3 regions of the Photorhabdus antumapuensis genome follow, and region 2 is predicted to be linked to each of the others. Evidence: riboswitches for the same ligand, from Rfam matches in the RefSeq annotation. Region 2 holds a riboswitch; each other region holds the start of a gene.
The links. Region 2 has a riboswitch for thiamine pyrophosphate ahead of thiD (bifunctional hydroxymethylpyrimidine kinase/phosphomethylpyrimidine kinase). Riboswitches for the same ligand answer to the same signal wherever they lie in the genome.
Positions count from the first base shown of each region.

Region 1: it holds a riboswitch for thiamine pyrophosphate, as region 2 does, so the genes downstream of both, thiC (phosphomethylpyrimidine synthase ThiC) here and thiD (bifunctional hydroxymethylpyrimidine kinase/phosphomethylpyrimidine kinase) in region 2, are expected to answer to the same signal.
Region 3: it holds a riboswitch for thiamine pyrophosphate, as region 2 does, so the genes downstream of both, thiB (thiamine ABC transporter substrate binding subunit) here and thiD (bifunctional hydroxymethylpyrimidine kinase/phosphomethylpyrimidine kinase) in region 2, are expected to answer to the same signal.

Region 1 covers NZ_JAHZMK010000055.1:24,677-29,079, forward strand. Annotated here, with positions in the region: gene thiC (phosphomethylpyrimidine synthase ThiC) at 1-1,798, opposite strand, end outside; TPP riboswitch at 1,905-2,030, opposite strand; gene KZ793_RS19985 (aKG-HExxH-type peptide beta-hydroxylase) at 2,429-3,379, shown strand; gene KZ793_RS19990 (MFS transporter) at 3,366-4,403, shown strand, end outside.
Region 2 covers NZ_JAHZMK010000010.1:21,966-26,368, reverse strand. Annotated here, with positions in the region: gene fbaB (class I fructose-bisphosphate aldolase) at 1-500, shown strand, start outside; gene thiD (bifunctional hydroxymethylpyrimidine kinase/phosphomethylpyrimidine kinase) at 766-1,566, opposite strand; TPP riboswitch at 1,608-1,700, opposite strand; gene cspE (transcription antiterminator/RNA stability regulator CspE) at 1,941-2,150, opposite strand; gene pagP (lipid IV(A) palmitoyltransferase PagP) at 2,749-3,372, shown strand; gene KZ793_RS02230 (amino acid permease) at 3,440-4,403, opposite strand, start outside.
Region 3 covers NZ_JAHZMK010000032.1:110,519-114,921, forward strand. Annotated here, with positions in the region: gene ptsP (phosphoenolpyruvate--protein phosphotransferase) at 1-1,106, opposite strand, end outside; gene rppH (RNA pyrophosphohydrolase) at 1,116-1,646, opposite strand; TPP riboswitch at 1,760-1,864, shown strand; gene thiB (thiamine ABC transporter substrate binding subunit) at 1,937-2,950, shown strand; gene thiP (thiamine/thiamine pyrophosphate ABC transporter permease ThiP) at 2,926-4,403, shown strand, end outside.

The DNA of each region.
Region 1 (4,403 bases), on a different contig from region 2:
GTCCACACATAGAACAGAAATGTGCAATTTTGCCGGAGGCTTGTGGCAGAGTTTCATCGTGATAGGCGCGAGCAGTATCGGGATCGAGCGCGAGATTAAACTGATCTTCCCAACGGAATTCAAAACGTGCTTTGGACATGGCATTATCGCGGATTTGTGCGCCCGGGTGACCTTTGGCGAGATCGGCGGCGTGAGCAGCAATTTTGTAGGTAATCAGCCCTTGCTTAACATCATCTTTGTTTGGCAAGCCGAGATGCTCTTTCGGCGTTACATAACAGAGCATGGCGCAGCCAAACCAGCCGATCATGGCCGCCCCGATACCTGAGGTGAAATGGTCATAACCGGGTGCAATATCTGTTGTTAGTGGACCAAGGGTATAGAAAGGGGCTTCGTGACAATGTTCCAATTCTTCCGTCATATTGCGGCGGATCATTTGCATAGGAATATGTCCGGGGCCTTCGATCATCACCTGAACATCATATTCCCAGGCAATTTTGGTCAGTTCACCTAATGTGTGCAGTTCTGCAAACTGCGCTTCATCGTTAGCATCCTGAATAGAACCGGGGCGTAGACCGTCTCCCAATGATAGAGAAACATCATAAGCGGCGCAGATTTCACAAATTTCACGGAAATGTTGGTAGAGGAAGTTTTCTTGATGATGTGACAGACACCATTTCGCCATAATTGAACCTCCGCGGGAAACGATCCCAGTAAGGCGTTTGGCTGTCATTGGTACATAGCGTAGTAATACACCTGCATGAATGGTGAAGTAATCTACCCCTTGTTCTGCTTGTTCCAGCAAGGTATCACGGAATATTTCCCAGGTGAGATTTTCCGCCACGCCATTGACTTTCTCCAGTGCCTGATAAATAGGGACTGTACCGATAGGAACCGGGCTGTTACGTAAGATCCATTCGCGGGTTTCGTGGATATAACGGCCAGTGGAGAGATCCATTACCGTATCTGCCCCCCAACGGGTAGACCAGATTAACTTTTCTACTTCTTCCTCAATAGAAGAGGTGACGGAAGAGTTACCGATATTAGCGTTAACCTTCACTAGAAAATTGCGACCAATAATCATCGGTTCTGATTCAGGATGATTAATATTGGCAGGAATAATTGCCCGACCAGCAGCGACTTCTTGGCGGACAAATTCTGGAGTGATATTTTCCGGCAACTGAGCGCCAAAACTTTGTCCGGGATGTTGCTGGCGTAACACATCACCGTGGATACGTTCGCGTCCCATATTTTCCCGCAGTGCGATAAATTCCATTTCCGGTGTGATGATGCCTTGACGGGCATAGTGCAGTTGAGTAACGAGTTTGCCTCTACGGGCTTTTAATGGACGGGGGCGATTATTGAAACGTAAATGATCGAGACCGGCATCCGTCAGGCGTTGCTGAGTGAAATCGGAGCCGAGGGTGGCAACAGGTTCAGTATCTTGGCGTTCGTCGATCCACGGTTGGCGTAGTTTGGTTAACCCAACATGTACATCCAGCATGGAATCAGGATCGCCATAAGCGCCGGAAGTATCGTAAACAGGGATAGCTTCGTTTTCCTCATATTGCGGTTCTTCTTTAGTTCCACCAATTAAAGTGGGCGATAACTGAATTTCACGCATTGGGACTTGGATATCGTCACGTGAACCTTGGAGATAAATTCGTCGAGAATTAGGGAATGCGACTCCCTGAATAGAATTAATAAATTCCTGAGCGGCATCGCGTTGAGCTTTACGTGGGCGTGCCGGGCTGGGTTTTGGTGAAATATCAGTTGCAGGGATAACAATATTATTAGACATAGCAAATTCCTAACCGTGTTATTGGGAAAGTTGCTTGTCTGGAGCTCGCAGGGAGTAATAATTGATGTCTGGACAGACCCGTGGTGAAAACTGGGTGGGCTGACAGCGGCTGATTACTCTTGTTCCCTTCGCAGGTATTAACCCGATCAGGTTCCGCGGATCCCGAATTAACGGTCTCAGCCTGTGTATGCTGCAATAAAACAGCTTACGCTAGGCACTCCGACAAGAAAGTAAGCAGTAGTATAGAAGGGATTATGAAAACTACAACCCTTACTGATTGAAAGTATTTACAGTGACCAGGTTAATTGTTGCCAGCCTTGTTGTTGTGCTTGGGTTTTTAAACGGATATTGATGGTAATCACAAAATTATTTTGTGATTACTACCTCATTTTATGGATTGTTTAGTGGATAAATAATAAATATTTTCTATGTTAAATATTGTTTAGCTAAACGTTATTCTTTCGATGATAATTTGTTGAGGAAGTAGGTTATGAAAAACTTTGACTCTTCTAAAGTGGTTAAAATTAAGTCGCCATTGTCTGGCTGGGCTGTCAATGACAAAAATGATGATTAATTGATGATCATTCCCCTTCGTATTTTGTACGAAGGGGAATAATATGGAGCTTGAAGATGAATATTGCTACGACATGTTATCCACATCTGCAATTCCGTTCTGATTTCGAGTTACAGATCCGTAATTCACTTGAATATTTAATTGAAATAACAGAGTCTGATTTTAAAGTTCCTGATGAATTTTTTATAAAGTGGGATTTATGTGCTTCTCATTATTTGGCTATCGATGCGGCCGAAAAGGGTAATAAGGAACTATGTATTAATTACATTCGGAATGCTATAGAAAAATGTCAGGGTTACACGGGAAAGCCAGTGCTATCTATTAAAGCATTGGATTATTTTATCGAGCCTGTATTTGATATGAACATGCTTTTTAAAATATTGGAGCAGGATGATAAAGGAGTCAGGGTTGGATACCGATTTGTACATGAAGTAAAAGAGGATATAAGGAAGATACAAGAAGCACTGGAATTATTGAAAAATTATGATGAAAATACCTATCTTGAATGTGTATCTTTTATTGACACAATATATCTTACCGGAAAAACAGAAGGAAATTATATCAGGTCAGGTTGCAATTTTAATATGTGGGGAATGATCCTACTTTATAGTGCGGATGAAAATAGTGTACCTTACTATATTGAGCATATCGTTCATGAATGTGCACATCATGCATTAAATATTATTAATGCTCAAGATTATATTGTCTTGAATGATCCTGAAGAACGTTATAAAGCTCCATTTCGTGAAGATGGCAGACCCATGATCGGCATATTTCATGCCTATTTTGTACTTAACCGAATTTGTCAAACTTTATATAAAATGTCTAATATATACTCTGGTATTTATGAAGAAGAAATTAGATCACGATTTAATATTGCGTTGAAAAAATTTTTGGATACAAAAGAGATAATAGATAATCATGCAGAATTGACAGAAATCGGGCATGCTATCGCAGATAGCATCAGTGAAGAAATGAATAGGATTATTCCCAGTGAAGTTAAATGATGATTTTTGGAAAATACGATCTTCGGAAGCATTATATATTTTGAGTTCACGAATAATTGTAGCTCTGGTCACTTTAAGTCTTATTAAGAGTAACCATCTAATATTGTCTTCGTATTTTCTTTTTGTTTATTTTCTTTCAAGAACTATTTCAGGGCTTGTTCTGTCACACCTTTTTGACCATCTTGATAAGAAAAAAATTCTCGTTGCACTCAATCTTATATTTCTTTTTTTAACAATATATTACCTTTATAACATTAGTTACGATGGGTCAATATACTTTTTCTTCATCATTAGTATTATACTTGGCTTAATCGATGCTCTTTATTCTCCTGTTGTGAATGCTTATATCCCATTTATTGTCAGTAAACATGAACTTGATGAGGCATATCGTAAGACATTTTTGTTGCAGGCGTCTCTGAATGTGTTTGGTATCGGTTTAGGAATGGCAGGATATGAAGTTATAGGGATAATTAATATGACATGGACGTTATGTGGGTTAATTGTCCTATCCGTATACATTTTATATGGAATAAACAATCGGGGGATAGGGATCTTACAGAAGAAGGAAGATAATCCTTCTTCTGCACTTAACAGCCTAAGACTTTTCTTTCGTTATCGTTTTGAGCCGTATTGGGCCCTTTCATCACTGTTAGTGAATATGATTCTGGTTCCGTTTTCTTCTCTTGTTATTCCATATTTTGTAGAGTCAGTAAAACATTCAAGTGCTATTGTGATCGGAATAATAGAAGCGAGTGCTGCTATTGGTGCAATCTGTGCTTCAGTATTTTTCCAATCCTATTTTGAAAAAATATACGGTAAAGTACGTACCGTTATTTTCTCATTTTTCATGATAGGATTATGTTTGGTCGGTTTATCTTTCTTCATCAGCCATATTGTATGGTGTCTTTTGGCTTTTTTAATTGGAGTATCTGTTGTACTGAATAATATCAGTATAGAATCCAGTCGTTCCATTGCTATACCTGAAAGACATAGAGTAAAAATACAAACCATTCATACTGCTTTT
Region 2 (4,403 bases):
CCGCCTTTAAACGGGCGCATGAATTGGGCATGGTAACGGTATTGTGGGCCTACCTACGTAATTCCGCCTTCAAAAAAGAGGGGGTAGATTATCACTCCAGTGCAGACCTAACAGGCCAGGCTAACCATTTGGCAGCCACTATCGGTGCCGATATCGTTAAACAAAAAATGGCCGAAAATAACGGCGGCTATACGGCGATTGGCTTTGGTCATACCGATAAACGTGTTTACACTAATTTAACTACCGATCATCCTATCGATCTGGTCCGTTATCAGATAGCTAACTGCTACATGGGTCGCGCCGGTATGATTAACTCAGGTGGTGCATCCGGTAATAATGATTTGAGTGACTCCGTTCGTACCGCTGTCATTAATAAACGCGCTGGCGGTATGGGGCTAATCCTCGGCCGTAAGGCGTTCAAAAAATCCATGAAAGAAGGCATTGAACTGATTAATGCAGTTCAAGATGTCTATCTGGATAAGCAAGTCACTATAGCCTAAATCAAGCTTATCGCCGGTGATAATGAATATACCCTTCATCTTTCAAGCTGCTGCTTTGTTGGCGGCTTTCACTCACCCCAGTCACATAGTTATCTATGCTCCTGGGGATTCGTTCACTTGCCGCCGCGCTGCAACTCGAAATCTATTAGGTATAGATCGTAAGTCGCTACCAAAGCTGAGTTATACTGCCCTCACAGCATAAACACCTTACTCTTCTTGTTCATTATCACTTTCTCACCAAATCCCGAAAACGCCAATCATACTCTCACCACCACTGATGAAAATGGTGCACAGGCCCAATTCCTTTTCCTACATCTAACGAGTCCGCTTGTTCTAACGCCGTCTGGAGGTATGATTTGGCAACAGGCAATGTTGTCTGCCAATTCGAATAACGCGGACGTAAAGCGGCCAGTGCAGCGGAGAGCGTACACCCTGTACCATGTGTATGACGAGTATTAATTCTGGGCGCAGTAAAACGCCATTCTCCCTCAACAGTAAATAGCCAATCAGGGCTTTCATGTTCTGTAAGGTGCCCGCCTTTCAGTAAAACGGCTTCGCATCCTAGCGATAATAATTCACGCCCTTGTTTTTGCATCTCCGTTTCGGTTTTTGCTACAGGGCATTTCAATATCGCTGCGGCTTCCGGCAAATTTGGGGTAATCAACGAAGTCTTCGGTAATAATCGTTCAACAACCTCGGAAACCGCTTCCGACGCCAGCAACGGATCGCCACTTTTCGCAATCATTACCGTATCCAATACAACATAAGGAACGGAATAACGACTTATTGCGTCGGCAACAACGGCAACGTTGGCTGCATTAGATAACATGCCTATCTTAGCGCTATCAATTCTGATATCTGACAACACAGATTCAAGCTGTGCCGCAACAAAAGTAGGATCGATATCATAAATAGATTGCACACCACAGGTATTTTGCGCAACAAGCGCCGTCATTACTGTTGTGCCATAAGCACCAAGTGCAGAGAAAGTTTTTAGGTCGGCTTGAATGCCAGCACCACCACTAGGATCAGTACCAGCAATTGTCAGTGAATTGATTCTTATCATAGGTACTCCTTCCAACCAGCAAAAGAAAAGCAAGTATCAGGAAAAAGACACCTCGACTTCCCTACGCTGGCATTATCCAGATCAGGTATTACGGGTCCATCTCAGCTCAGCGAAGAGCGCCCCGAGTCAAAACAAAAACACCCTATCAGATAACTAACAGGGTGATATTGGTATATACCCGTTATCTTTCAAGTTGCCTCTTTGTTGGCTGCTCTCACTCACCCCGGTCACATAGTTATCTATGCTCCCGGGGATTCGCTCCCTTGCCGTCGCGATGCATCTTGAAATCCATTGGGTATATCATTGTTGCCAATAAAAAAATCAAACAGACAACAAATTTACTTCGTCAATCCAAAATGATTGACAAAAAGAAGTTATGCTGCAGTAACGTTTGCCGCAGAAGGACCTTTCTGACCGTCCTGAATTTCAAACTCAACTTTTTGACCTTCGGCCAGAGTTTTAAAACCCTCGCTCTGAATAGCACTGAAATGTACAAACACATCTTTGCTACCATCAGCCGGAGTAATAAAACCAAAACCTTTAGATTCGTTGAACCACTTTACAGTACCAGTGATTTTTGCCATTTTAAGAATTTCCTTTGGATCACTTAATTCTAATTCGCCGTTCGGCGCAACATAAAAACTAGAGCAAGTTGCTGCTATTAACAGAACCCTATAACAGAACCATACCTCGTTTACCCGAACGATTTATCACATATTCTTAATATGATGGCAAGCCATTTTTTATCAGCTATGGAGCTAACGCACATATTTAAAATTCTTAACAACAATTATTGTTTAACATAGCTGCAAAAATTTGAAAACCCAAGGTTATCCTAATTAGCTTACAGTTTATCCACTCAACAAAACCCCAGATAACATAAATAACTCTAATTTATTTTGACTATCTTATTATTGGATTTTTTATATCGATAGTATGTCCATAGAGACCAATCTCTACAGTTTGTAGTGAAAAAAATCAACACACTTCCAATATTAGTCAACTAAAATATCAGTATTAAATATACCCAGTTAATACCTATCACATCTTAATATTAATTTTTTGTTTAACTTTTATTGAAAATAGCAAGAGTAGAATTCCTGAATTTAGATGTTTGTCATATTTTACGTGATACAGAGGATCTTCCCAATTTATGTCGTCGGGAAATTGGAGCAATAAATAATGAAGTTTGATTTAACCGCAGCCTGTACCCTATCAGCTACTCTTTTAGTCTCATCTGGGACAGTGTTTGCAACAACGGCAGATATTACTAACAAATCATTAACAACCACTGAATCCCACACACTGATCAGTTATGGCAACAATTCAGGCAGTTTATGGGAAAAATTCAGCAATAATGTCGCTCTCACTTGGGATGAACCCAACAATGAACTTTATCTGCCGGTAATTACTTGGCATAACAGACATACCTACGATAAGGAGAAAACCGATAAATATAATGAGCGCCCCTGGGGTTTCGGCTATGGTAAATATCGTTACGACGAAGACAATGATTGGCATTCCCTTTATGCAATGGCTTTTATGGATTCTCATAACCGTTTGGAACCCATCGTTGGTTATGGATTTCAGAAGATGTGGATACCCGGTGATTTAGATGGTTTCCGAATGGGAATTGGTTTCACTCTGAGCGTTACAGCTCGTCATGATTATTATTATGTCCCTATTCCACTCCCATTACCGTTATTCTCCATAGAATATGATCGGTTATCGCTTCAAGGAACGTACATTCCCGGCACATATAACAACGGTAATGTACTCTTCGCTTGGTTACGTTGGCAGTGGTAACCGGATAAAAAATACCAGGCTGCGTAACATCAGCCTGGTATTTTTATAGTGATAATCCAGGTATATGTTATCCCTGCTCCTCTGTTTTCATTTTATCACGGCGGGAATGGGACATTAAAAACCCAATCCATAACACCCCCACCCAGAATGGCATCAGGATGACTGAAATACGGATGCTATCCATCATCAAAATAATGACAAGTATAAAGGCAAGGAAAACCAGACACAGATAATTACCGAATGGATACCAAAATGCCTTAAATGATGGCTCTATCCCCTGTTTAACTTTTTCTGCCCGGAATTTTAAATGCGCCATACAGATCATGACCCAATTAATCACCAACGTTGTTACCACCAACGCCATTAATAACTCAAATGCTTTACCCGGCATCACATAATTGATCAATACGCCAATGGACGTTGCCAAAGCAGATATAACAATAGCTCTGATAGGAACACCACTCTCATTAACTCTTTTCAACATCCCAGGAGCATTGCCTTGTTTTGCTAAACCGTACAGCATTCGACTGTTGCAATACACACCGCTGTTATAAACGGATAATGCAGCAGTCAGGACAACAATATTCAGAACGTTAGCCACCCAGAAACTATCCAGGTTGTGAAAAATCATAACAAATGGGCTTTCACCTTCAACGACATTGCCCCATGGATAAAGCGACAACAACACGGTCAGAGAACCGATATAGAAAATCAATATTCTGTATACCACCTGATTGGTAGCCTTAGGAATACTAATACGTGGATTTTCCGCTTCTGCTGCGGTAATACCCACCAGTTCCAACCCACCAAAAGAGAACATGATTACAGCCATTGCCATAATAAGGCTGGAGATCCCATTAGGCATAAAGCCGCCATGCTGCCAAAGGTTAGTAATACTGGCTTGGGGTCCGCCGTTTCCGCTGACTAACAGGTAAGCACCAAAAACAATCATACAGATAATTGCGGTCACTTTAATGATGGAAAACCAAAATTCTGTTTCACCATATAACCGGACATTAATTAAATTTACC
Region 3 (4,403 bases), on a different contig from region 2:
ATGGCCGGAATTCCCATTGCACGCACCAGTATGGCAGAGTGGGAATGAGTAGCACCATCACGGACAATAACCCCAGCTAACCTTTCTTGCGGCATTTCTGCCAATAGGTTGGCACTCAGTTCATCTGCAACCAGAATGAACCATTCAGGCCACTGATGGCTGGTAGTAAGTGAATCATCCAGATGAAATAATAATCGCTGTCCAAGCGCCCGTAGATCTGATGCCCTTTCCCGCATATAAGCATCTTGCAAGCTGGCGAATTGTTCTGCGTATTTCTCAATAACCTGTTTAACGGCCCATTGCGCAACAGAGCCCTGTTCAACACAGGAGAACAGATCTTGTTTCAACTGGGGATCATTCAAAAGGTAAGAATAGAGATTAAAAATCGCGGCACTCTCTTTTTGAGAACCCGCAGTAAAACGTTTACTAAGACGACGACATTCTGCGGTCGCATCTTCAAGTGCCTGAATCAAACGAGAACGTTCTGCTGCATGATCGAGGGTTGAGGCTTCAAAAATTTGGTCAAGTGAGGGTTGGGAACAATCTTGCCATCCCTGAGCCATCACGATGCCATTGGAAATTGTCAGCGCTTTAATTCTGGTCTGCCGGTACTGACCAAACAAACCCTTAGTCTGAGCTTGAGCAAGGATCACTGCCAGTTGCGTCGCAAGCGTCACCATAAAGGACTCTTCAGTTTCATTGAACAGGCGTTGTTCCTGCTGCTGAACGACTAAAACACCTTGCAACTGGCGGCGATAGACCAGTGGAACACCCAAAAAAGCGCGGAAGCTATCCTCTTTAACTTGAGGCAAATATTTGAAACTTGGATGGCTGCGGACATCCGCCAGATTAATCAGTTCAGACAATTGACCAACTTGCCCAACAACTCCCTCACCAAAAGCCAAACTGATAGTCCTTCCTCGGGGTTTCCTCAATCCTCGGGTTGCCATCAGGTAATAACACCGCCGTTGATGATCAGCAAGATAGATAGAACAGACATCCGTGTTCATTGCCAGACAGGTCTCGTTCACCAATAGCTCAAGCGCTTCGGCCAGATTGGTTGCCATAGCAACTTTTTCAACAATTTCCCGTAAGCGCATGAGCATGGAACTCACCTAACTTCTTTTTCGACGATAAGAATACGAAGAACGTGGCAGAGATACGCTTTCCTGCATTGGCATTACAACCGAAGCAAACTCTTTCATCACGCGCCGATAAACATCACGCTTAAAAGAGACAACCTGCCGGACAGGATACCAATAGCTGACCCAACGCCAACCATCGAACTCCGGGGTATTACTGTGTTGCACATTAATATCGTCTTCATTACAGAGCAGTTGTAATAAAAACCACCGCTGTTTTTGACCAATACAGACAGGTCGTGTATCCCAACGCACCAAACGCTTGGGTAATTTGTAACGCAACCAATTACGCGTAGAAGCCAGAACGCGTACATCTTTCCGACCTAACCCTACTTCTTCATACAGTTCCCGGTACATAGCCTGTTCTGGTGATTCCCCCGGATTAATGCCCCCTTGAGGAAATTGCCAGGAATGCTGCCCATAACGCCGAGCCCACAAAACCTGGCCTTGCCGATTACAAATTACAATTCCTACATTCGGGCGGTAGCCATCATCATCGATCACCAGACTACCTCGATAAACTAAATTTGAAAGATGACTAATTGTTTCACACTACCCTCAAGTGGTAAACCTCTATCATTGGACTTTGCAGTCGCTAGCTAAATCTCTACAATAGCGCCATCTCAACGGGGTGCTGGCTGTTCAAAACAGCCTTGCTGAGAGTAAACCCGCCGAACCTGATCCGGCTAATACCGGCGTAGGGATTTGAGCTGCTAACTATTTCACAGACATTATCTTGCCGTTTAGCACTTCCTCAAATCCTTTGCCAATCCTATTAATGTAAGGAGAGCAAAGTGTTTAAAACGTTATTTTCCAAATTAATCGTACTGGCGGCCCTATCAGCCCCTACGTTGCTATTGAGTCAGGTTGTACAGGCCAAGCCGATATTAACGGTTTATACCTATGATTCTTTTGCCGCAGAATGGGGACCCGGACCCGCAATTAAAAAAGCGTTTGAAGCTGAATGTAACTGTGAACTGAAACTGGTTGCTCTGGAAGATGGTGTTTCTCTGCTCAATCGCCTAAGAATGGAAGGCAAGCGTACTGCTGCTGATATTATTCTTGGGTTGGATAACAACTTAATTCAAGCGGCTCAACAAACAGGGCTGTTCACTGAAAGTCAAGTAGATATCAGCAAGCTGGCACTGCCGGTGTCATGGCATAACCAGATATTCATTCCTTATGACTATGGCTATTTTGCCTTCATTTACAACAAAAAGACTTTACCAAACCCGCCAAAAAGCATGGATGAGCTGATCAATAGCCACAATAACTGGAAAGTGATCTATCAAGATCCTCGCACCAGCACTCCGGGGCAAGGTTTGTTATTGTGGATACAGAAAATTTATGGTGATGACGCACCGCAAGCCTGGCAAAAACTGGCAAAGAAAACACTGACTGTTACTAAAGGCTGGAGTGAAGCTTATGGCCTGTTTCTGAAAGGAGAAGGTGATCTGGTGCTGAGTTATACCTCTTCACCAGGCTACCACCTGTTATCTGAGAAGAAAGACAACTATGCGGCAGCTACTTTTAGTGAAGGTCATTACCTGCAAGTCGAAGTAGCCGCACAACTGGCCTCCAGCAAGCAACCGGAACTTGCCCAGAAATTTATGCAGTTTATGTTGACTCCAGCTTTCCAACAGGAAATTCCAACCACTAACTGGATGTATCCGGTCATTAATATCCCACTCCCAGAAGTGTATTCACAGCTTTCAATACCTGAAAAATCTCTGCAATATCCCGCAGAAGAAGTCGCAAAATACCGTAATCAATGGATTCGTGCATGGCAAAGCGCTGTCAGCCGCTGATGGCCGGATGGCTGTTACCGGGGATCATTGCCTCCGGTCTTTTACTGTTAGTCGCCTTACTGGCATTTGGTGCGCTCTGGTTTAATTCACCTGCAAGTGATTGGTATTTACTGATAGAAGATCGCTATTTGTGGCACGTGGTACGCTTCACATTCTGGCAAGCCTTTTTATCAGCACTATTTTCTGTGATCCCGGCTATTTTTCTTTCCAGGGCACTCTATCGCCGTCATTTTCCAGGCCGAACCCTCTTTCTACGCCTGTGTGCCATGACACTGGTTTTGCCCGTGCTAGTCGCCCTATTCGGCATTCTGACGGTCTATGGTCGAGTCGGCTGGTTAGCTCAGTTTTGTGAATGGGCCGGAATCAATTACCATTTCACCCCTTACGGTTTACCCGGCATTTTGCTGGCACATATTTTCTTTAATATGCCACTGGCAACACGGCTTTTACTGCAATCGCTGGAAAACATTGCGGTAGAACAACGACAATTAGCGGCGCAGCTAGGTATGAATGAATGGCAACATTTCCGTTTTGTTGAATGGCCTTATCTGCGCCGCCAGATCCTACCCACCGGCGCACTGATTTTTATGCTCTGTTTCGCCAGTTTTGCTACCGTACTGGCGTTAGGTGGCGGACCGGCCGCAACAACTGTCGAACTGGCAATCTATCAAGCGTTAAGCTATGACTACGATCTCAACCGGGCCGCGTTATTGGCGTTGATTCAGATTACCTGCTGCCTTGGCCTTGTGCTCCTTAGTCAGAAACTTAACAGTACTCTATCTGTCGGCTACAGCAACCAACAACAATGGCGTAATCCACAGGATACTTTGTTGAGAAAAATCTGCGACAGCGTGTTAATTATCGCAGCATTATTACTACTCGTACCGCCATTATTGGCGGTTATCATGGATGGGCTTAACAGCGGGTTGCTTAACGTATTGCGCCAGCCTGCATTGTGGCAAGCATTTATCACCTCAGTGGTCATTGCTTTAGGCGCGGGGTTATTATGTGTTTTATTCACTATGATGCTACTGTGGAGCAGCCGTGAGCTGTACCTGCGTTATTCTCCTCACTGGGGACAAGCAATGGAGATGAGTGGTTTATTGATCCTCTCTATGCCCGGCATTGTATTGGCAACAGGATTCTTTCTGTTGCTCAACAATACCATTGGCCTGCCCCGTTCACCCTACGGTCTAGTGATTTTAACCAACGCACTGATGGCAATCCCCTATGCACTGAAAGTTCTGGATAATCCAATGAAAGATCTGGCGGCTCGCTATAATCCACTGTGTCGCTCCCTAAATATTCAAGGTATTAACCGACTGCGCTGGATTGAACTAAAAGCACTGAAAGTTCCTCTGGCACAAGCGCTGGCCTTTGCTTGTGTCCTTTCCATTGGAGATTTTGGTGTTGTAGCACTATTTGGTAATGAAGATTTCCGTACACTGCCCTT